DNA from 3 places in the Dongia sp. agr-C8 genome. Region 1 is predicted to be linked to each of the others. Evidence: riboswitches for the same ligand, from Rfam matches in the RefSeq annotation. Region 1 holds a riboswitch; each other region holds the start of a gene.

What was found. A riboswitch is a leader RNA that binds a small molecule or an ion and turns the genes downstream of it on or off. The one in region 1 is predicted to bind cobalamin.
Region 2: another riboswitch for cobalamin. It lies ahead of ACYQ4T_RS24790 (CbtB domain-containing protein); the one in region 1 lies ahead of cobG (precorrin-3B synthase).
Region 3: another riboswitch for cobalamin. It lies ahead of cobU (bifunctional adenosylcobinamide kinase/adenosylcobinamide-phosphate guanylyltransferase); the one in region 1 lies ahead of cobG (precorrin-3B synthase).

What each region holds. Positions count from the first base shown of each region.
Region 1 covers NZ_BAAGHZ010000001.1:597,170-604,149, forward strand. Annotated here, with positions in the region: gene ACYQ4T_RS02680 (ribulokinase) at 1-924, shown strand, start outside; gene ACYQ4T_RS02685 (Dabb family protein) at 992-1,282, opposite strand; gene ACYQ4T_RS02690 (helix-turn-helix transcriptional regulator) at 1,553-2,644, shown strand; cobalamin riboswitch at 2,684-2,904, shown strand; gene cobG (precorrin-3B synthase) at 3,008-4,162, shown strand; gene ACYQ4T_RS02700 (precorrin-8X methylmutase) at 4,163-4,792, shown strand; gene ACYQ4T_RS02705 (precorrin-2 C(20)-methyltransferase) at 4,794-5,510, shown strand; gene cobJ (precorrin-3B C(17)-methyltransferase) at 5,507-6,253, shown strand; gene ACYQ4T_RS02715 (cobalt-precorrin-6A reductase) at 6,220-6,978, opposite strand; gene cbiE (precorrin-6y C5,15-methyltransferase (decarboxylating) subunit CbiE) at 6,977-6,980, shown strand, end outside.
Region 2 covers NZ_BAAGHZ010000005.1:100,318-107,297, forward strand. Annotated here, with positions in the region: gene ACYQ4T_RS24755 (hypothetical protein) at 1-15, opposite strand, end outside; gene ACYQ4T_RS24760 (hypothetical protein) at 55-273, opposite strand; gene ACYQ4T_RS24765 (copper chaperone PCu(A)C) at 270-758, opposite strand; gene ACYQ4T_RS24770 (PepSY-associated TM helix domain-containing protein) at 833-2,230, opposite strand; gene ACYQ4T_RS24775 (hypothetical protein) at 2,273-2,659, opposite strand; gene ACYQ4T_RS24780 (DUF1289 domain-containing protein) at 2,656-3,591, opposite strand; cobalamin riboswitch at 3,657-3,885, shown strand; gene ACYQ4T_RS24785 (hypothetical protein) at 3,918-4,241, shown strand; cobalamin riboswitch at 4,309-4,540, shown strand; gene ACYQ4T_RS24790 (CbtB domain-containing protein) at 4,583-4,774, shown strand; gene ACYQ4T_RS24795 (CbtA family protein) at 4,787-5,554, shown strand; gene mobB (molybdopterin-guanine dinucleotide biosynthesis protein B) at 5,588-6,091, opposite strand; gene pgsA (CDP-diacylglycerol--glycerol-3-phosphate 3-phosphatidyltransferase) at 6,088-6,660, opposite strand; gene uvrC (excinuclease ABC subunit UvrC) at 6,745-6,980, opposite strand, start outside.
Region 3 covers NZ_BAAGHZ010000001.1:254,912-261,891, forward strand. Annotated here, with positions in the region: gene ACYQ4T_RS01210 (MarR family winged helix-turn-helix transcriptional regulator) at 1-410, opposite strand, end outside; gene ACYQ4T_RS01215 (branched-chain amino acid aminotransferase) at 511-1,404, shown strand; gene ACYQ4T_RS01220 (TerC family protein) at 1,461-2,225, opposite strand; gene ACYQ4T_RS01225 (molybdenum cofactor biosynthesis protein MoaE) at 2,306-2,767, opposite strand; gene moaD (molybdopterin converting factor subunit 1) at 2,772-3,023, opposite strand; gene arsC (arsenate reductase (glutaredoxin)) at 3,057-3,401, shown strand; cobalamin riboswitch at 3,474-3,618, shown strand; gene cobU (bifunctional adenosylcobinamide kinase/adenosylcobinamide-phosphate guanylyltransferase) at 3,671-4,237, shown strand; gene cobW (cobalamin biosynthesis protein CobW) at 4,251-5,282, shown strand; gene cobN (cobaltochelatase subunit CobN) at 5,284-6,980, shown strand, end outside.

The DNA of each region.
Region 1 (6,980 bases):
CTCGGCGGCGACTACCAGACCTGTGACAGGATCGCCGGGCGGCTGTCTCCGTTCTGGGCCGGGCGTCTCGGCATCCCGGCCGGCATCCCAGTGGCGGTCGGCGGCTTCGACGCGCATTGGGATGCGCTCGGCGCCGGCTGCCGCATCGGCGACGTGGTCAATGTCGTGGGCACTTCGACCTGCATCATCGCCATCGCCAGGGAAGTGGGCCTCATCCCGGGCTTGTGCGGCATCGTCCCCGGCAGCGTCGCGCCCGATCTCATCGGCATCGAGGCTGGACTCTCGGCGACCGGCGACATCTTCGACGCCATTGCACGGCGTGCGCATGTCCCGCTGGAAGAACTCGGCAGGGACCTCGACCGCTACGGCCCGGGCGGGAAGGGACTGCTGCGCCTCACCTGGGACAACGGCGACCGCACGGTGCTGGTGAAATCCGATCTGGGCGGTGTGACACTCGGCTGGAACCTGCTGCACACCGCGCAGGATGAGCTCTTCGCCGCGATCGAGGGCACCTCCTTCCACACCCGCCTGATCCTCGAGCGCATGGCGGAGAACGGCGTGCCGATCGAACGCATCATCAACGGCGGCGGCATCCCGCAGAAGAACGCGGTGCTGAACCAGGTCTACGCCGACGTGCTCGGCAAGCCGGTCCTGGTGCCGGACGGCATCCCGACCGGCTTCGGCGCCGGCATCTTCGCCGGCCTCGCCGCCGGCTTCTATCCCGACGTCGCCGCCGCGCAGGCCGCACTCTGCCTGCCGTTCAAGACCATCCAGCCGCGCCCCGAGCGCCGCGCGGTCTACGACCGGCTCTATGGAATGTTCAGGCAGGCCTATTTCGCCTTCGGGTCCGGCCAGCCGGCGCAGAACTTGGGCGAGATCCTGCCATACTTGAAACAACTCGGCGCCGCTCAAGCCGCAGGTTGACCACCGCGCGGAGCTTTAGACGGGTGCAGCCTTTTGAAGCACCGCCGCTGGCGCAGGCCGCTCGTCCCTACAGGGGCGTGTAGTCGATCTCCAGGAAGTCGATCACTTCTTTCTTCCAGCGATCACGCACGAAGGCGACATGGTCGGGGTGCTGGTCGTAAGTGTCGTAGCCGGTCTGGTCCTCGAACTCCATGGAGAAGCCGAACTTGTAGTCGTTCTTGCGGCTCACCTGCTTCAGCTGCTCGAATTTCCGCACCGTCGGGATCTTGCTGAGGATCATGGCATCGGCCAGGAACTTCTTCTCCTCGGCGGAGTCCCGGGGATGTTTCAAGGTGAAGACGACGGTGTGCCGGATCATCGGTTCGTTTCCCCTGTGACCTTATTGTGGCGGATGTTCTACCCGGAACGCGAAGGCGGCGAAAGGGCCGCTGCCTTTCTCCGAATCCCAACCATGGCAAGAGGAAGAAAGGGCGCCTCACACTCCACGGGCACATACCCCAGTGCCATGGTTAACGCGACTAAAAGTGTCGCGCAAATCCCGCAACTCAGGCACCATGCTCCGGTCGGGGCGCGGTTGCCCATGCCATATGGCAATGTGCGGCCGCCGGTTGATTTCCAGAGGCGCAAGATGCGCACGATGCTTTCGATCGATGGCATCCGGGCGGGCGTCGATGACCTGGTCTCTGCTGCGATCCTGGCGGCGGGCTGGGAAGAAGCGCTGGGGCACTTCGCGATGGCGGCGGGTGCCCGCGACGCCGTGCTGATGCGGAATGAGGCGCGCAAGATGGTCACGGCGATCGTGACCCCTGAAGCCGCGCGCGCGGTTGCCGATTTCGCCGCCGGCCGCGCGCCGCCAAACTCGCGCTATCAGCGGGTCGGCACGCATTACGTTGGTTTCCGCATCGACCAGGACGACTATGCCGCCGAGGAGCTGGCGCGCGACCCGTTCTACCAGGAGTTTCTACGCCCGAACGGCGTGTTCTGGCATGCCAACACCGTGCTGGCGCCCGGTCCGGATGAATATGTCGAGCTGAGCCTGAAGCGGCGCGTCGAGCTTGGGCCCTTTCAGCCGGAAGAGCGCGCGCTGCTCGACAGCGTACTGCCGGAGCTCCATGCCGTCGCCCGCATCGCCAAGGGCGTGCTCGACGCCGAGGCGCGCGGCATGGCTTGGATGCTCGGCCGGCGCGGCGGCGCGATCATCGAGCTGGATTCCTGGGGCCGCGTGCTGCCCGGCCAATCGGCCGGCGAGGGCGATCCGGCCGCGCCGCTGCGGATCCTGCGCCGGCGTCTGGTGGCGGGCGATCGGGTGTCGCAGCTCTCGGTCGACCGCGCGGTGGCCAATGCGGTTTCCCGGCCGGGACGGCTGGGGGTCGCGGCGCTTACCGATCCCGAGGGCCGGCGCTATTTGCTGCAGGTCCATCCGGTGCCGGGCCGGGCCCGCGATGTCTTCGCCTCGGCCACGGCGCTGGCGTTGCTGATCGAGCGCGATCGCGATCCGGCGGCGCTCCGCCCCGACCTCGCCTGGATCCGGAGCGCCTATGGCCTGACCGAGCGGGAAGCGCACGTGGCGGCGTTGCTGGCCGAAGGCTTCGATATTGAAGCGATCGCCACGCAACTCAAGATCCAGCCCAGCACCGCCCGCAGCTATCTGAAAGACGCCCTGCAGAAGACCGGCGCCTCCCGCCAGGCCGAGCTCGTCGCGCTGCTCGCCCACGTCTGAGCTGCGGCGGTTCCTCCGCTTGACAAGGCGACCCGCCCGGCCTCAGTTACGGGCGCTGGTTCCTGTCCCGATCGATTGAAAGGGGCAGGTGAAAAGGGAATGCGATAGGCGCCGAGGGTGCCGAAGCGCAGCCGCCCCCGCGACCGTGACCGGAGAGGTCCGCCACTGCCACTGGCCGTTCGGCCGGGAAGGCGGCGGGACCGTAGAGCCGAGGCTCGAAATCCGCAAGCCGGGAGACCTGCCAGCGCAAGATGTCACGGGCGAACGGGGTTTTTCGCGGCCGGCTTAGGACGATGCTTTACCGCATCCCCCGGCCGTCCCCCCTTCCGCCGAAACAAGAAAGGCGTCTCGACCGGAAGGGCGATGAACGATCCGCGGATCTATGGTTGGTGTCCCGGCGCGCTGCGGCCGATGCAATCCGGCGACGGATTGGTGGTGCGGCTGCGCCCGCCGCTCGGCCGCCTGACCACCGAACAGGCGCGCCGGATCGCGGCCCTCGCCGCCGCGCATGGCAATGGGCAGATCGATCTCTCGTCGCGCGCCAACCTGCAGCTCCGCGGCGTCAGGCCGGAAACGCACCGTCCGTTGGTCGAGGCGCTGCAAGCGCTCGACCTGATCGATCTCTCCGCCCAAGCCGAGGCGCAGCGCAACATCGTGGTCACGCCGTTCTGGGCAGCGGATGACGACAGCGCCGTCATCACGCGCAAGCTGACCGCGCTCCTCGCTTCCGAGGATGCGCCGACTCTCCCCGGCAAGTTCGGCTTTGCGGTCGATTGCGGGCCGCGGCCGGTGCTCGCGGGCACCTCCGCGGACATTCGCATCGAGCGGGGCCGCGACGGCTTGATCTGCCGCGCCGACTCCATCTCCTTCGGTTGCACGGTTACGCGCGACGCAGCGGCGGAGACAGCATTGGCCTTCGCGCGCTGGTTCCTCGAAAGCGGCGGCGTGCAGCAGCAGCGCGGCCGCATGGCCCGCCATCTCGCCGCCGGCGCTGACCTGCCCGCGGCTTGGCGGCAAAACCCGGCGGCCGAACCGGCGCCGCGCCCGGGCCCCGGCCTCTGTGCACAAGGCGCGCTGGTGGCGGTCGAGTTCGGACGGATCGATGCGGAGACGCTCGCCGCCCTGGCCGCGCTGGGACCGCTGCGGCTGACGCCCTGGCGGATGCTGCTGATCGAAGGCGCGACGACGCTTACGGATCTGCCCGGCCTGATCCGTGATGCCGGCGACCCACGGCTGCGGCTGGAGGCCTGCACCGGGGCGCCGACCTGCCTGCAGGGCCTCGCCGAGACCCGGCCGCTGGCCCGGGCGCTGGCGCCGTTCCTGCCGGAGGGGGCGCGCCTGCATATCTCCGGCTGCGCCAAGGGCTGCGCCAGTTCCGGCGCTGTCGACCTGACACTTGTCGCAACCGGTCCAGATCGGTTCGACCTGATCCGCTACGGTCGGCCCGGCGATCCCCCCGAACGCCGGGGCCTGACGCCGGACGACATCCTGAAGCTGCATGGAATCCTGCGAGCCTGAATGCCCCACGCCTACGAAAAAGACGGAGCAAAGATCTACGCCCAGAGCTTCGCCACCATCCGCGCCGAAGCCGACCTCGCGCGCTTCTCCAAGGACGAAGAGCCGGTGGTCGTGCGGATGATCCATGCCGCCGGGCTGGTGGGGTTGGAGCGCGACGTCCACTTCACGCCCGGCATGGCGGCGACGGCCCGGGCGGCGCTCGCCGCCGGCGCGCCGATCCTCTGCGACGCGCGGATGATCTCCGAAGGCATCACCCGCGCGCGGCTGCCCGCCGACAACGCGGTGATCTGCACCTTGCAGGACCCGCGCGTGCCGGACCTCGCGCGCGACATGGGCAACACGCGCTCGGCCGCGGCGCTGGAACTCTGGCGCCCGCATCTCAAGGGTGCGCTGGTCGCGATCGGCAATGCGCCGACCGCGCTGTTTCATCTCCTGAACATGCTGGAAGACCCGGCCTGCCCGCGGCCGGCGGCGATCATCGGCTGCCCGGTGGGATTCGTCGGCGCGGCGGAATCGAAAGCGGCGCTGATCGCGGCCGACGTGGTGCCGGCGCTGGTGGTGAAGGGCCGCCTCGGCGGCTCGGCGATCACCGCCGCCGCCGTCAACGCCCTCGCCAGCTGGAAGGAATAGAATGGGCAAGGTGATCTGCGTCGGCCTCGGCCCGGGCGATCCGGAATTGATGAGCGTGCGTGCCGACCGCCTGGTGCGCGCCGCGCGGCATGTCGCCTATTTCTGCAAGGAAGGCCGGCTGGGCCATGCGCGGCAGATCGTGGACGGCATCCTTGCGCCCGACGCTGTCGAGTATTCGATGGAATACCCGGTGACCACCGAGATCCCGCTCGACGACCCGCGGTACAACGAGATGATGGCGGCCTTCTACGTCGACTGGTCGGCGAAGATCGCGGCCGTGTCGCGCGAGGCCGACATCGTCGTGCTCTGCGAGGGCGATCCCTTCTTCTACGGTTCCTTCATGCATCTCCACGCACGGCTGCAGGGCAAGGTCGAGATCGAGATTGTGCCGGGCATCACCGGCATGTCGGGATGCTGGACCAGCACCGGCCAGCCGATCACCTGGGGTGACGACGTGCTCACCGTGGTGATGGCGACTTTGCCCGAGGCGGAACTCACCCGCCGCATCGCCGATACCGACGCGCTGGTGGTGATGAAGATCGGCCGCAACCTGCCGAAGCTGCGCCGCGCCCTGGAGCAGACCGGCAAGCTGCAGCAAGCCTGGCTGATCGAGCGCGGCACCATGCCTGGCCAGAAGGTGCAGCGCCTGGTCGATGCCGGCGAGAGCGTGCCCTATTTCTCGATCGCCGTGGTCCACGGCCAGGGTCGCAGGCCGTGAGCGGCTGGCTCGCCGTGGCTGGGCTCGGGCCGGGCAATGACGCGCTGGTGACGCCCGAAGTGCAGGCGGCACTCGCAACCGCGACCGATGTCGTCGGCTATACGCCCTATGTGGCGCGGGTGGCGCCGCGGCCGGGCCTGACCTTGCACCCGTCCGACAACCGGGTGGAGCTGGAACGCGCCGCCCATGCGCTGACCATGGCCGCGGCAGGGCAGGGCGTCGTCGTCGTCTCCTCCGGCGATCCCGGAGTCTTCGCCATGGCCTCCGCCTTGTTCGAGGCGCTGGAAGCTGGGCCGAAGGAATGGCGCGACCTCGACATCCGCATCCTGCCCGGCATCACCGCGATGCTGGCGGCCGCGGCAGCGCTCGGCGCGCCGCTCGGTCATGACTTCTGCGCCATCAACTTGAGCGACAACCTGAAGCCCTGGGATGTGATCGCGTATCGGCTGCGCATGGCGGCGCGCGGCGGCTTCGCCATGGCCTTCTACAACCCGCGCTCCAAGTCGCGGCCGCATCAATTCGCGCAGGCGCTCGACATCCTGCGTGCGGAATGCGGCAACGAGCGGCTGATTTCCTTCGCTCGCAACGTCAGCAAGCCGGATGAGCGGCTGGAGACGGTGACGCTGGGCGAAGCGGTGCCGGAGATGGCCGACATGCGCACGGTGGTGATCGTCGGCAATGCCGAGACCCGCCGCGTCGGCCGCTTCGTCTACACGCCCCGCTCCACGACGGGGGCGGCATGATCCAGCCAGTCCAGCACGGCGTCGATGCTGCCGGCCACCGGTCGCGGTGGAATCGCCGGGCGGTCGATCAAGATCACTGGGATTCCCAGCTTGCGTGCGGCATCGAGCTTGGCGCGCGCCCCTTCGCCGCCGGAGTTCTTGGCGACGATCAATTGGATGCGATGCGCCTCGAGCAGTTCGCGATCGCCGGCTTCGGTGAAGGGGCCGCGCGCGACAACCGTCTCGGCCTGCGGGAAGGGCAGCGGGTCGGGCGCCGCATCGACCAGGCGCAGCAGATAAAAATGCTCGGGCCGCACGGCGAAGGCCTGCAGGTTCTGGCGGCCGATGGCGAGGAAGACGCGGGTCGGCGCCGTAGGCAAGGCTTCGACTGCCGCTGCGATATCCGCAACCCGCGTCCAGCGGTCCTCCGGTCCGGCCGTCCAGGCCTCGCGCTCGAAGGCGCAGAGCGCGACACCTTCGCCCTTGCAAGCGGCCACCGCATGGGCGCTCATTTGCGCGGCGAAGGGATGCGTCGCGTCGATCACATGGGTGATCTTCTCGCGGCGCAGATACTGCCGCAGCCCATCGACGCCGCCGAAGCCGCCGACCCGCATCGGCAGCGGCTGGCCGGCCAAAGCATGCGTCCGTCCGGCATAGGAGAAGATCGCGTCGGTGCCGCGCGCGGCGAGCGCCACGGCGAGGCGGCTGGCCTCGGTCGTGCCGCCGAGCAGAAGGATGCGTGTCATGT
Region 2 (6,980 bases), on a different contig from region 1:
CCGCCGCCGCTTCACGCACCGCTCTCCGTTTCAGCCTGGGCCTTAATCTACACCCTAACGGGCAGCCTGACTCACCGCCTCGCCGGAAAGCCATACACCCTTGAATGAGGGCCGGTTGATTCCCCAGCCTTCTGGCCCGACGCCCCCTGCCGGCAACGGGCCGAAGAAATGCAGGCTAATGGTGGCGGCCGCCGCGACGATGATCGCCGCGGCGGCCAGCACGCGCAGGATACGGCCGAGCGGCCGCCGCCGTTTCGGGGCTTCCAGGCTCACGGCTGGGGCGCCTGGCTCGCACCCATGGCGCCGACCGGCATCTCGATCTTCAGCTTGCCCGCTTTCTCGAAGCTGAGCTCGACCTCGACCAAGTCGCCCGCCTTCAGCGGATGCTTCAACTGCATGAACATGATGTGGAAAGATTTCGGCTGCAGCTTGACGCTGCCGCCGGCGGGAATCTCCAGGCCGCCGGCGAGTTCCCGCATCGCCATGACGCCATCCTTCATGGCCATCTCATGGATCTGGGTGACGCCGGCGATGTCGCTGGCGGCGGCGACCAGCCGGTCTGGCGCGGCACCGGCATTGTTGATCTGCATGAAGCCCGCCGCGACCTCCGCCCCGTTCGGCGTCGCGCGCGACCAGGGCGCGGCGACGGTGATGTCGCCCAGCTTGAAGTCCGCCGCCTGGGCGGCCGCGGCGCCCGCGAGCAGCAGCAGGACCAGAATGAAGCAGCGCTTGGTTGCTTGAGTGATCGTCCGAATCATCGAATGGCTCCTATCGTGAAATGCTTTGGTGCAGTGGCGGGCCGCGGCGCGAAGGCCGCGGCCCGATCGCCCAGCTAGGCGGCGGTAACCCGCGCTTCCTTCAGCCGCTTGGGCAGCAGGAGATCGATCACCGCGAAAGCGACGATCGCGATCCCGGTCAGCGGGAAGGCGATCGCGACCGCGAGGCCGATGACCAGGATCCCGCGCGGGATCCGGTAGTCGCTGGGATAGCGCGGCGCGCCGAGCGTGCCGGCCGGCCGCCGCTTCCACCACATCACCATGCCCGAGACGCACATGAAGACCACGAACAGGCAGTAGACCGTGTTCAGGATGGTGTTCCAGAGCCCGAGGTTGCCCTGGTGCAGGGCGATGCCGACCGCCATCGCCTTGCCGCCGAGGCTGTAATCGGCGTAGCGCACGTCGGCCAGGATCTTGCCGCTGTACTGGTCGATATGCACGGTGCGATCGCCCATCGGGTCATGGGTGTCGCCATCCATCGAGTCCGCGGAGATCGTGTAGACGCCTTCCGGCCCGCTCGGCAGGTTGATGCGGAACTGCTCGTCGAAGCCGATCGACTTCGCATAGGCGGCGACGCTGTCGAGATTGACCATGCCCATCGGGATGCCCTGCTTGCCCGCCTGCGAGCCGGATTCCGGCATCGGTGTCTGCTCCAGCGCCCAGGGCACCTCCTTCATGGCGCCGTGGTTCATGCTGGCATGAGTCTCGTCGGAAAGCGGGACATTGTCCCACTTCGCCGCCGGGAAGGTGCTCCAGGCCTGCACGAACTGCGCGCCCCAGACTCCCGCCCAGGACAGGCCGGAGATCAGGAAGAACAGCAGCACGATCGAGAAGTAGAAGCCGCCGGTCATGTGCAGCTGCTTCCACAGCAGGCGGCCGCGCAGCGAAAGGTTCGGCACCAGTGCATCGGCCCAGCCGCGCGCGTTGCGCGGCCACCAGAGATACAACCCGGTCAGCACCAGCACGATGCCGAGCCCGGCCGCGATCTCCTGCAGCCGGTCGCCGAAATCGCCGAGCAGCAAGGTGCCGTGGATATGGTCGGCCCAGTAGAACCAGGTGTCGTCCTTGACGATGATGCCCAGCACCTTGCCGTCATGGGGATCGAGCGAGACGACGTTGTCCTTGTCGTCGGCATTCACCAGGAACACGCTGGAACGGGTGTCTTCCGCCGGGCTGACGAAGAGCCGCGTGGTGCCGCCGGGGATCGCCGCCTGCGCCGCGGCCGCCTGGTCGACGATGCTCAGCCGCTCGCCGCCGGGGGCGACGTGATATTTCTTTCCGAGGAAAGTCTCGACCGAGTTGCCGTAGACCATGATGAGGCCGGTGACGGCGAAGACCAGCAGGAAGGGCACGACGACGAGGCCGGCATAGAAATGCCAGCGCCAGATCGCGCGATAGAGCATAGGCAGGGACGGCGCCATGGCGGGCGCGGTCCCGGTGCGTTCGGGATTCATCTCTCATCTCCAAAAAAAGAAGGGTACGAAGCAAAGCGGCGATCAGGCCGCTTGCGGTGGCCCTTGGGAGAAGAGGTCGGAGGGATAAAGGGAAAGCGGTGCAGGGTCGGCGTCGCCCGGCCCTTGCGGCATGGCCATCGACGTCGCCGGCGGCGCGACGGTGATTCCACCGTCGGCAAGCGTCGCGACCGGCGCATGGCCGCCCATCGCGCAGCTCGGGCCGCAGAGCTGGCATTTCTGTTGATGCTCGGCCGGGCTGGCGGGCGCTTCGTCGTTCTGCGATCCGCTCGGCCCGCAGAGATGCGCCTCGAGCATCGCCTGCAGCGGATCGGCGACCGCCGCGAAGGCGGGCAGCAGCGTGCTCAGCAGCAGCGCATAGGCGGCGATCAGGCCGATCGCAAACCGGTGATGGCGAAACCGTGCGATCATGCGCGGCAGGCCCCGGGGCGGGGAGCGTCTTGCGGCGGGTTGCACGGGTAGAAGGTGGCGCAGAGTGTATAGGCCTCGGGCAGGTCGACCTCTGCCGGCGTCGCGCGCCGCAAGGCGAGCTCCCCGGGCAGCAGATGGGCATGCGGCCCGTCCGGCGACTGGCCGCCGGGTGCCGGGATCGGCGTCATCACTTCGATCCGGCCGAGCGGGGTTTCGACCACGCGGGTCGGGTTGTGCTGCAGCAGGGTTCCGCCGCAGCGCCGCAGCACGGCCTCGGGCGGCAGCCCGGTCGCACCGCGCAGCACCGCGTCGAGCGCCGGATCGGCGCTGCGCAGGAGGAAGCGCATGTGATCGCGGCCCAGGCCGAGATCGAACAAGGTCTCGCCGCGATGCGCGGGCTGGATCGCCGCCGCATCGGGACCGCAATCGGTCAGCAGCAATCCCGGCGCGGAAACGTTGCGCGGGCGCGGGATGACGACGAGGATCGCCCGCACCCCGCCCGCGACGCTTGCATCGCGCCATTGCAGCGCGCGGAGATCGCCGCGCGGCGTGAAGCGCAGGGCACCGCGCGCGGTGACCGCGCGCAGCTCGGTCTCGACCGAGACTTCGGCCGGCTCCTCGGCGTCGAACATGAACGCCGCGCTCGCGCCGTGGCAGCCGGCCACCCAGGTGCCGCTGCGCCGGACCAGCGTGTCGGCGATGAAGCCGGCAACTTCGTCGGGCAGCCAAGGGAGCCGCGTGACGGCGATGCCGAGTTGCACGATGCGCGGCGGCAGCGCGGCCCAGATCGCGCGCTTCCGCTCGTTGCCCGCCTTCGACCATTCGCCGATCTCGGCCGACGAACGCGCGCAGCCGAGACAATAGCCGCTCACGTCGTCGAGCGTGCAGATGCCGGTGCAGGGCGAGCCGATCGGTCGGACCTCGGTATTCATGGCGCGCAGCCTAGCGCCTGATAAGCCGGCCCGCGAGTCGCATCTTGACCGGCAGGCCGCGTCTCTCTACCAAGAGCGCCGATGGTTCCTCGCGACAAGGGGATGACCTTGGCGCGAGGATAATAGGGAACACGGTGCGATGCCGTGGCTGCCCCCGCAACTGTAAGCAGTTCGTCGAACATCCACGCGGCTCAGCGTTCAAGACCTGGGCCGCAGCCACTGAGCGAAGACTCGGGAAGGCGGATGTCGGCCAAGACCGCGAGCCAGGAGACCTGCCATCACCTGTGCAACCCTTCTTGCCGGCGGGGCGTCCGGAGAAAGAAACCATGATCCGCGCATCACTGCTCGAGCGTTCCGCCGACAGCCTGGCGGCGCTGTTCACCGCATCGACCAAGAACAACGGCGCACTGCGCCTCGACGTCCTGCGCTGGGTGCTCGACCTGCCGCCGGAGATCGACCCGGCGCTGGCCGCGCAGGTGCTGATCGGGCGGCAGTCGCGCGGGGAAGGCGAGCCCTTCTCCGATTTCGCCCAGGCGCTGATCGGCGAGATGGGCCGGGCCGACCGCGCCCGCCTCGCCGCCATCCCGCGGACCCGGCGCCGCCATGCGGCGCGAACAGAGCCGCCGGCGCCGCAATGCGGCGCGAACTGAACCGATTGAGTCGCTGCCGCGCCAAGTTCCGGCCTTCGCGCCGGATTGACGCTTTATAGGCCGAATCCCTATAATTCGCGGCGATGGTGCCCCGACGGATGAAGTCCAGGGGCTTAAAAGGGAACACGGTGCGGACGACCCAGAAGGGGCCAATGCCGTGGCTGCCCCCGCAACTGTCAGCGGCGAGCCGAGCGTCACTTATGACCACTGGAGGACCCTTAGATTCAAGAGGGGCCGGGAAGGTCGGCGCAAGGCGGAGACCCGCGAGTCAGGAAACCTGCCATCGGGAGTGAGACCTGCAACCGCGCGACGGGGATGTCGCGCCAGATAGGAGACTTTCGATGACCACGACCACGCAGACCCGCACCAACACCGCCACGATCTCCGCGACCCGCTCGAAGACCCTGATCGCCGCCAGCATGGCCGCCTTCCTCGGCGTGTTCATGATCTGGGGCGTTGGCTTCTCGCATATCGCGGCGGCGCATAACGCGGCCCACGATACCCGCCATTCCAACGGCTTCCCCTGCCACTAAGGGGCTAGTCACATGCAGATGTTTCGGCGGCTGTTCATCGCAGCCGCGAGCGCCGGACTATTGTCCGGGCTCTTCGTCACGCTGGTGCACAACGTGACGACAGTCCCCGTCATCCTCCAGGCCGAGGTCTTCGAGAAAGCTGCCGAGGCGCCGGCACCCGCTGCCGGCGCCGCGGCGAATACCGCAGCGACGGCGGAAGCGCAGGACCACGATCATGCCGCCGCGAATCATGCCGCCGAGGGCCATGCGCATGACGGCGACGCGTGGGAGCCGCGGGACGGGTTCGAACGCACCGCTTTCACCGCCTTGGCCGATCTGCTGACCGGCATCGGCTTCGCGCTGCTGCTGATCGCCGTCTATGCGGTCTCCGGCCGGGCGATCGATTGGCGCCAGGGCGTCTATTGGGGTCTCGGCGGCTTCGCGGTCTTCATTCTGGCCCCCAGCATCGGCCTGCCCCCGGAGCTGCCCGGCAGCGCCGTGGCGGATCTCACGGCACGGCAGATCTGGTGGGTCGCGACCGCGGTGCTGACGGCAGGCGGTCTGGGCCTGCTGTTCTATGTCCGGGAGCCGAAGCCGCTCTGGGTCGTGGTCGCCTTGGCCATGATGGTGGTGCCGCATGCGATCGGCGCGCCGCAGCCGGAGGAATACGCCTCGGCGGCGCCGGAAGCCTTGGCCCATCGCTTCCTCGCCGCCACGATGATCGCCCAGCTGCTGTTCTGGGCCGTCCTCGGCGCGCTCAGCGGCTACTGCTACAAGCGGTTCGTCGCGCCGGCGGCCTGATCGCGGGTAAGCCCCGGCACTTGGTGTCGGGGCTTACGCCTTTTCGAAGCCGCAATGCCGCATCACGAAATCGGCGATCGCGCCGATGTCGTTGAGGTCGATCACCGGCAGCCTCGTCTCCGGCTTCGGCCCGTCCACCAGCACGGCGACGATGTTCGGGTCTTCGGCGGCCAGCAGCGGCTTGCCGTTGGCCTCGCGCCAGATCTCCAGCTTGTCGTGGCCTTCGCGCTTGAAGCCCTCGACCAGCAGGAGGTCGACCTCACTCATATGCTTCATGAGTTCTCTCGAGTCCGGCTCCGGCGCGCCGCGGTGCTCGTGCATCAGCGCCCAGCGGTTGGCGGAAGCGACCAGCACCTCGGTGGCGCCGGCCTCGCGGTGGACATAGGAGTCCTTGCCCGGCGTGTCGACGTCGAAGGCGTGATGCGCGTGCTTCATGGTGGAGACGGTGATGCCGCGCCGGATCAGCTCGGGGATCAGCTTGGCCAGCAGGGTGGTCTTGCCTGCCCCGCTCCAGCCCGCCAGGCCTAGGACCTTCACTTCTTCGCGTCCGCGCGGTCGTCTTCGGCCATGTGCTTGATGCCGACCCGGAAATAATCATAGCCAGTGACCAGGGTCAGCGCCGCGGCCAGCCACATCAGGGCTTCGCCGATGAGCTGGACCGGCCAGCCCGGCATCACGTCGCCGACGATCAGGAAGCCGACGGCGACCATCTGCATCGTCGTCTTCCACTTCGCCATCATCGAGACCGGCAGGCGAACCTTCAGCTCGGCCAGGTACTCGCGCAGGCCGGAGACCAGGATCTCGCGGCAGAGGATGATCAGGGCCGGCAGAACGACCCAACCGGAGATCTGGCCATGGGCGGTCATCGACATCAGGATCGCCGCCACCACCAGCTTGTCGGCGATCGGGTCGAGGAAGCGGCCGAGCGCCGAGACCTGGTCCATCCGCCGGGCGATATAACCGTCGAAGAAATCGGTGATACAGGCGACCGCATAGAGGATGAAGGCGATCCAGCGCAGCCACGGCTGGTCGAAGAACAGCAGGGCCGCGATCAGCGGGATCGCGGCGATCCGCGACAGCGTGAGGATATTGGCGATGTTCGTCATGGTGCTTGGCGCACGTCTTCTTCTCGGTTCCGGGAGAAAATAGCAGGTCGGCTTCGCCCTGTCACAGGGCGGAAATGCGGCGAATTATCCGCCATGGAAGTGGTCGTAGATCTTCTTCGCCACCGCCTCGGAAACCCCCGGCACCGCCGAGAGGTCCGACAGCCCGGCCTGGGAAACCGCCCGGGCCGAGCCGAAATGCAACAGCAGGGCCTTCTTCCGCTTGGCGCCGATCCCCGGGACGTCGTCCAGTATCGAATGCCGGATCTCCTTGGAGCGCTTGGCCCGGTGCGCGCCGATCACGAAGCGGTGCGCCTCGTCGC
Region 3 (6,980 bases), 340 kb from region 1:
GCCTCGGCGCCGGCGCTGCGATAGGCCTTGGCGACCAGCGCGCGCTGCTCCTCGGTCAACTTCCTTTCGAGTTCGGCGCCGCGGTCGGTCAGGCTCAAGAGTCGCTGCCGCCGATCGGTCGAGCCCGGGCGCTGGATGATGAAGCCCTGGCGCACCAACTGGCTCAAGACGCGGGAGAGGCTCTGCTTGGTGATCTTCAAAATGTCGAGGAGTTCCGAAACCGTCATACCTGGGTTGCGTCCGACGAAATAGATCACCCGGTGATGCGCCCGGCCGAAGCCGTATTGCAGCAAGGTCTCGTCCGCTTTCGCCGTGAAGTCCCTGTAGGCGAAGAACAAAAGTTCGATCCCCTGGCGCAGGTCGTCGTCCCGGAGGAACAGCAGATTCAGCGGCGATTTCACTTCAGCCATTTTATGTCAGCACTGTTGACTTATTTTTCCGAAGCTTTTAAATTCGGCCCAGATACGATGCTTTTATAACCTGAGAAGCCTGACCGGAGGAAACCTTACCATGAGCCTGGTCCCCTATGACGATCGCGACGGCGAGATCTGGTACGACGGCAAGTTCGTGCCCTGGCGCGAAGCGAAGGTCCATGTCCTGACCCACGGCTTGCACTATGCCTCCTGCGTGTTTGAAGGCGAGCGCGCCTATGGCGGCAAGGTCTTCAAGTCCAAGGAGCATTCGGAGCGGCTGCACAAGTCGGCAGATATCCTCGGCTTCAAGATTCCCTATTCGGTGCAGGAGCTGGTCGCGGCGAAGGAAGAGCTGATCCGCCGCGCCGGGCTGGTCGATTGCTACGTCCGGCCGCTGGCCTGGCGCGGCAGCGAGATGATGGGCGTCGCCGCGCAGCAGAACACGATCCACTGCGCGATCGCGATGTGGCAATGGCCCGCCTATTTCTCGCCGGAGCTGCTGGAGAAGGGCATCCGCTTGAAATGGGCGAAGTACCAGCGCCCGGCGCCGAACACGGCACCGACCGCTTCCAAGGCCGCCGGTCTCTACATGATCTGCACGATCTCGAAGCACGAGGCCGAGGCGGAAGGCTATCAGGACGCGATGATGATCGACTATCGCGGACAACTTGCCGAGGCCACGGGCGCCAATGTCTTCCTGGTGCAGAACGGCGAAGTGCACACGCCGACGCCGGACTGCTTCCTGAACGGCATCACCCGGCAGACCGTGATGGATCTCGCCCGCCGCCGCCAGCTGAAGGTGGTCGAGCGCGCGATCATGCCGGACGAGCTTGCCAAGACCGAGGAGGTCTTCCTGGTCGGCACCGCCGCGGAAGTGACGCCCGTCGGCCAGGTCGGCGACTACAAGTTCAAGGTCGGCCCGGTCACCCGCCAGCTGCGCGAGGACTATCTGAAGGAAGTGCGCGCGCATCAGAACAGCGCGGCGGCTTAAGCGGTCCGTACAAAGTCAAACCCCGCTCCCTCGGGCCGAGGGAGCGGGGTTTTCTTTTAGGCGGCTGCCCGCTTTTTCGCCGCTTCCTTGCGGGCGCGGGCCCAGAGGTTCAATCCCTCGACGCCGGCCGAGAAGGCGATGGCGAAGTAGAGGTAGCCCTTCGGGATGTGGAAGTGCAGGCCTTCGCCGAGCAGCGCCACGCCGATCAGCAGCAGGAAGGCGAGGCAGAGCATCTTCACCGAAGGATGCTTGTCCACGAAATCGCCGACCGCATTCGCTGCCGCGATCATCACGATCATCGCCGTCACGACCGCGGCCACCATCACCTCCAGGTGATCCGACATGCCGACCGCGGTGATGACGCTGTCCAGCGAGAAGACGATGTCCAGGATCGCGATCTGCACCACGGCAGATGCGAGGGTGAGATAGGTCTTCTTCTCCCCTTCTTCCTCGTGCGCGACGTCGATGTTGTGGTGGATCTCTGTGGTGGACTTCGCCAGCAGGAACAAGCCACCGCCCAGCAGGATGATGTCGCGCCAGGAGAGGTCGTACGTGTTCTCCGGCCCGAACCAGTCGACGGTCAGGATCGGCTCTTTCAGTCCGGCTACCCAGGAGATCGAGGCCAGCAGCGCCAACCGTGTCAGCAGCGCCAAGGCAAGGCCGAGACGCCGGGCCAGCCGCTGTTTGTCCGGCGAGACGCGCCCGGCGACGATCTGCACGAAGAGCAGATTGTCGATGCCGAGGACGATCTCGAGGGCCGCAAGCGTAACGAAACTGAGGATGACGGCAGGATCCGTCAAAAGCTGCATGGTGTCGGACATGGGAAGCGGTCGCCCCGGTCGGCCGTTTCAGGGATAGGAGAATTGGCGGTTTGTCAGGAAGATTTCAAGCTGTGAGGCGGCTACTTCTTGAGCCAGGCCGCCTTGCGGGCGTCGTCGCTGGTCTTCGCCTCGACCCAGCGGGCGCCTTCGGGGCCGTCTTCCAGCTTCCAGAACGGTGCCTCGGTCTTCAGCCAGTCGATCAGGAAGGCGCAGGATTCCAGCGCCGCCTCGCGGTGGCTGGAGGCGGTCGCGACCAGCACGATCCGGTCGCCCGGCTCCAGCCGCCCGTAGCGGTGGATGATCAGCGTCGCCGACAAGGGCCAGCGGCGCTGCGCCTCCGCCTCGATTTCGGCAAGGCGCTTCTCGGTCATGCCGGGGTAGTGCTCAAGCGTCATTGAGCTCGCGGCGCCGGAGCCTGCGGGTGCGATGTCGCGCACTAGGCCGACGAAGCTCGCGACCCCGCCGACCTGGTGATTTCCGGCCGCGAGCTTTTGGAGCTCGGCGCCGATGTCGAAATCCTGCGTCTGGACCCGGACGGTCACGACTTCAGCCGCCGGTCACCGGCGGGAACAAGGCGACCTCGTCGCCGGCTTTGACCGGATGGCTGAGGCCGACATAGTCCTGGTTGACCGCGACCTTCACGGCCTTGCGCTCCTTGAGCGCGGTCGCGTAATTGGGGCCGAGGCTCTCCAGCCAGTCGAGCAGCTGCCCGACCTCTTTCACATGGGCGGGAACGTCGAGGGTTTCTTCGGCCTTGCCGATCTTCTGGCGGAGCCAGGCGAAATAAAGCAGCTTCATGATCTCTACTTAATAAGGGCGCGAGGAAGGTCCATGGCCGTCACCATCTACCATAACCCGAATTGCAGCACCTCCAAGAAGGTGCTGGGCTGGCTGAAGGAAAAGGGCCACGCGCCGAAGGTGGTCGAATACCTGAAGACCCCACTGGACGAAGCGGGAATCAAGTCCCTGCTGAAGAAGCTGAAACTGGGGCCGCGCGACATTCTCCGCAAGAAAGGCGAGGCCTTCGAGGCCCTGAAACTGACCGACAAGACCAGCGATGAAGCTCTGATCAAGGCCATGGCCAAGACCCCGGTCCTGATCGAGCGGCCGATCGTGGTCGGGCCCAAGGGCGCGGTCGTCGCCCGGCCGCCGGAACGGGTCTGGGAGACGGTTTGAACCCGTTAACCTCCACGGCGGATTTTGCTGCACCGCCCCGGGCTTCCTGCTAGTTTCCGGCCGTTCGCAGGGAGGGAAGCCGGTCCGATGCCGGCGCTGCCCCCGCAACTGTAGGATTGCGCCTGGACCTTCGCGTTCGGGCAACGGACCCGGAGAAAGCCACTGGCCCTGTTCTGGCCGGGAAGGCGCGGGTTCCGGCGGTCGAGCCAGGAGACCTCGGCGAACGCTCTTTATAACGGTCGGCGCCTCGGCGGGAGGAGCGCAACACCTTGTCGAAGTCTCAACCATCCAGTCTGTCGCTGGGCGTGTCCGGGCTGATCACGCCCTTGCCGCCGGTAACCCTGGTCCTGGGCGGGGCGCGCTCTGGAAAGAGCCGCTATGCCGAAGGCCTGGTCGATCGCCATCCCGGGCGCCGCACCTATCTCGCCACCGCGGAGGTGCTGGACGACGAGATGGCGGCGCGGGTGAAGACGCATCGCGAGCGCCGGGATTCGGATTGGAAGACCGTCGAGGAGCCGCTCGACCTCGCCGGTGCCTTGAAGGCCGAAACGGAACAGGGAGCGGCGGTTCTGGTGGATTGCCTGACGCTCTGGCTCGGCAATCTGCTGGGGCAGGAGCGGAATGTCGATGCCGAGATCGACGGCTTGATCGCCGCGCTCGGCCAGTGCGGCGGACCGGTGGTCTTCGTCTCGAACGAAGTCGGGCAGGGGATCGTACCGGACAATGCGCTGGCCCGGCGCTTCCGCGACCTCGCCGGCATCCTGCATCAACGTTTGGCGGAGAAGGCGGATCACGTCGTTTTCGTGACCGCCGGTCTCCCGATGAAACTGAAGTGAGAAGAGAAGTCTGATGACGACCAAGATTCCCGCGACCATCGTGACCGGCTTCCTCGGCGCCGGAAAGACCAGCCTGATCCAGAACCTGCTGCGCAATGCGCGCGGGCGGCGCATCGCGCTGATCATCAACGAGTTCGGCGAGCTCGGGGTCGATGGCGAGATCGTCAAGGGCTGCGGCATCGAGGATTGCCCGGAAGAGAATATCGTCGAGCTGGCCAACGGCTGCATCTGCTGCACCGTCGCCGACGATTTCCTGCCGACCATCACCGCGCTCCTGGACCGGCCGCAGCCGCCGGAGCATATCGTGATCGAGACCTCGGGCCTCGCATTGCCTAAGCCGCTGATCCGCGCCTTCAACTGGCCGGAAGTCCGGACGCGGGTGACGGTGGATGGCGTGATCGCGGTGGTCGATGGCCCGGCCGCGGCGGCCGGCCGCTTCGCGGACAATCCGGAAGCGGTCGCGGCGCAGCGCGCCGCCGACGAATCTTTCGACCACGAGAGTCCGCTGGCGGAACTCTTCGAGGACCAGATCAACAGCGCCGATCTCATCATCCTCAACAAGAACGACCAGATGTCGCCGGACGATCGCACGGCGGCGAAGGACGTGATCGACCGCGAGATGAAGCGGAAGGCGAAGCTAGTTCTCTCCAGCTACGGTGCGATCGACCCCGACGTGCTGCTGGGCCTCGGTGCCGCGGCGGAGGACGACCTCGACACCCGCTTCTCGCACCACGAGCTCGAAGGCGAGGATCACGACCACGACGAGTTCGAGAGCTTCCAGATCGACATGCCGATTTTGAAGACACCCGATGAGCTGCTGGCACGCCTGAAGCCCGCGATCGCGACCCATGACATCCTGCGCGTGAAGGGCTTCCTCGACGTGGCGGGGCGCGACATGCGCCTGGTGCTGCAAGGCGTCGGCGGCCGCATCCAGCATTACTATGACCGCGCCTGGGGCTCGGACGAGGCCCGCAGGGGCCGGCTGGTGGTGATCGGCCTCAAAGGTCTCGACCGCGCGGCGATCGAAGCGGCGGTCAAGGGCTGAGATGCATCTCCTCGCGGCCAAGCCGGGCGAGATTTCCGACGGATCAGGCGCGATCGACCTCGGCCAGACGCCGGGTGAGATCGTCATTCTCTCCGCGGCGGATACCGAGCTCGCCTGCCTCGCCGCCGCCTATGCCGCGCTGCCGGAACCGAAGCCGAGCCTGCGGCTCGCCAATCTGCTGCTGCTGCAGCACCATCTCTCGGTCGATGCCTATGTCGAGAACATCATCGGGCATGCCAAGCTGGTGATCGTGCGGCTGATCGGCGGGCGGCGCTACTGGCCCTATGGGCTGGAAGAGATCTCCGCGACCTGCCGCGACAACAACATTCCGCTCGCGGTGCTGCCAGGCGACGATCAGCCGGATCCCGAGCTTGCCGATTTCACCACGTTGGACACCCAAGTAGCGCATCGGCTCTGGCGCTACTTCACCGAAGGCGGGATCGAGAATGCGCAGCAGGCGTTGCTGCATGCGGCGGGCCTGATCGGCCGCGCTACCGAATGGCTGGAGCCGCGGCCGCTGCTCAAAGCCGGTCTCTATTGGCCGGGCGAGGCCGTGACCAGCCTGGCCGATCTCAAGCGGCACTGGCACGCCGGCCGGCCGGTTGCGGCGATCGTGTTCTACCGCGCGCTGATGCAAGCCGGTACCTTGAAGCCGATTGACGCGCTGATCGCGGAGCTGGGCCGGCGTGACATCAACCTCCTGCCGATCTTCGTCAACAGTCTCAAAGACGCCGTCGCCGCCGATCTCATCGGCGCTTTGTTTGCAGAGGCGAAGCCCGACCTGGTGTTGAACGCAACCGGCTTCGCGGTCTCGCAACCCGGCGGGGATTTTGCGACGTCCTTCGACGTTGCCGACTGCCCGGTGCTGCAGGTTGTGCTCTCCAGCGGCAGCGCTTCCGATTGGGAACAGAACACCCGCGGCCTCTCGCCACGCGATCTCGCCATGCAGGCCGCCCTGCCGGAGCTCGACGGCCGCATCCTGACGCGCGCGATCTCCTTCAAGGCGGCGGCGCGCTACGATGCCGCGACCCAGTGCAACATCGTGGCGCCCGAACCGATCCAGGACCGCGTCGCTTTCGTGGTCGACCTCGCCGAGCGCTGGATCCGCTTGCGGAAGAAAGCGGCGGGCGAGCGCACCGTCGCCGTGGTGCTGGCCAACTACCCGAACCGCGACGGCCGGATCGGCAACGGCGTCGGCCTCGACACGCCGGCCGGCACGGTCAATCTCCTGCGCGCGATGCGGCGCGCCGGCTATGCGATCGCGGATATCCCGGCCGACGGCGATGCTCTGATCACGCGCCTGCTGGACAAGCGCGCGGCTTCGGCCCGGCTCGGCGTCGCCGAGTATCGGGAATTCTTTGCGACCCTGCCGGCCGCGATCCGCCATGCGGTCATTGCACGCTGGGGCCAGCCGGAAAGCGACCCGCATTGCGACGATGGTCATTTCGCCTTGCCGTTGCAGGGCTTCGGCGCGACCCTGATCGGCATCCAACCGGCGCGCGGCTACCATATCGATCCGGTCTCCAGCTATCACGACCCCGATCTCGTGCCGCCGCATGCCTATTTCGCCTTCTACGCCTATCTGCGCGACGTCGCCGGCGTCGATGCCATCGTCAACATGGGCAAGCACGGCAATCTGGAATGGCTGCCGGGCAAGTCGCTGGCGCTTTCCGCCGCCTGCTATCCCGAAGCGGTGAT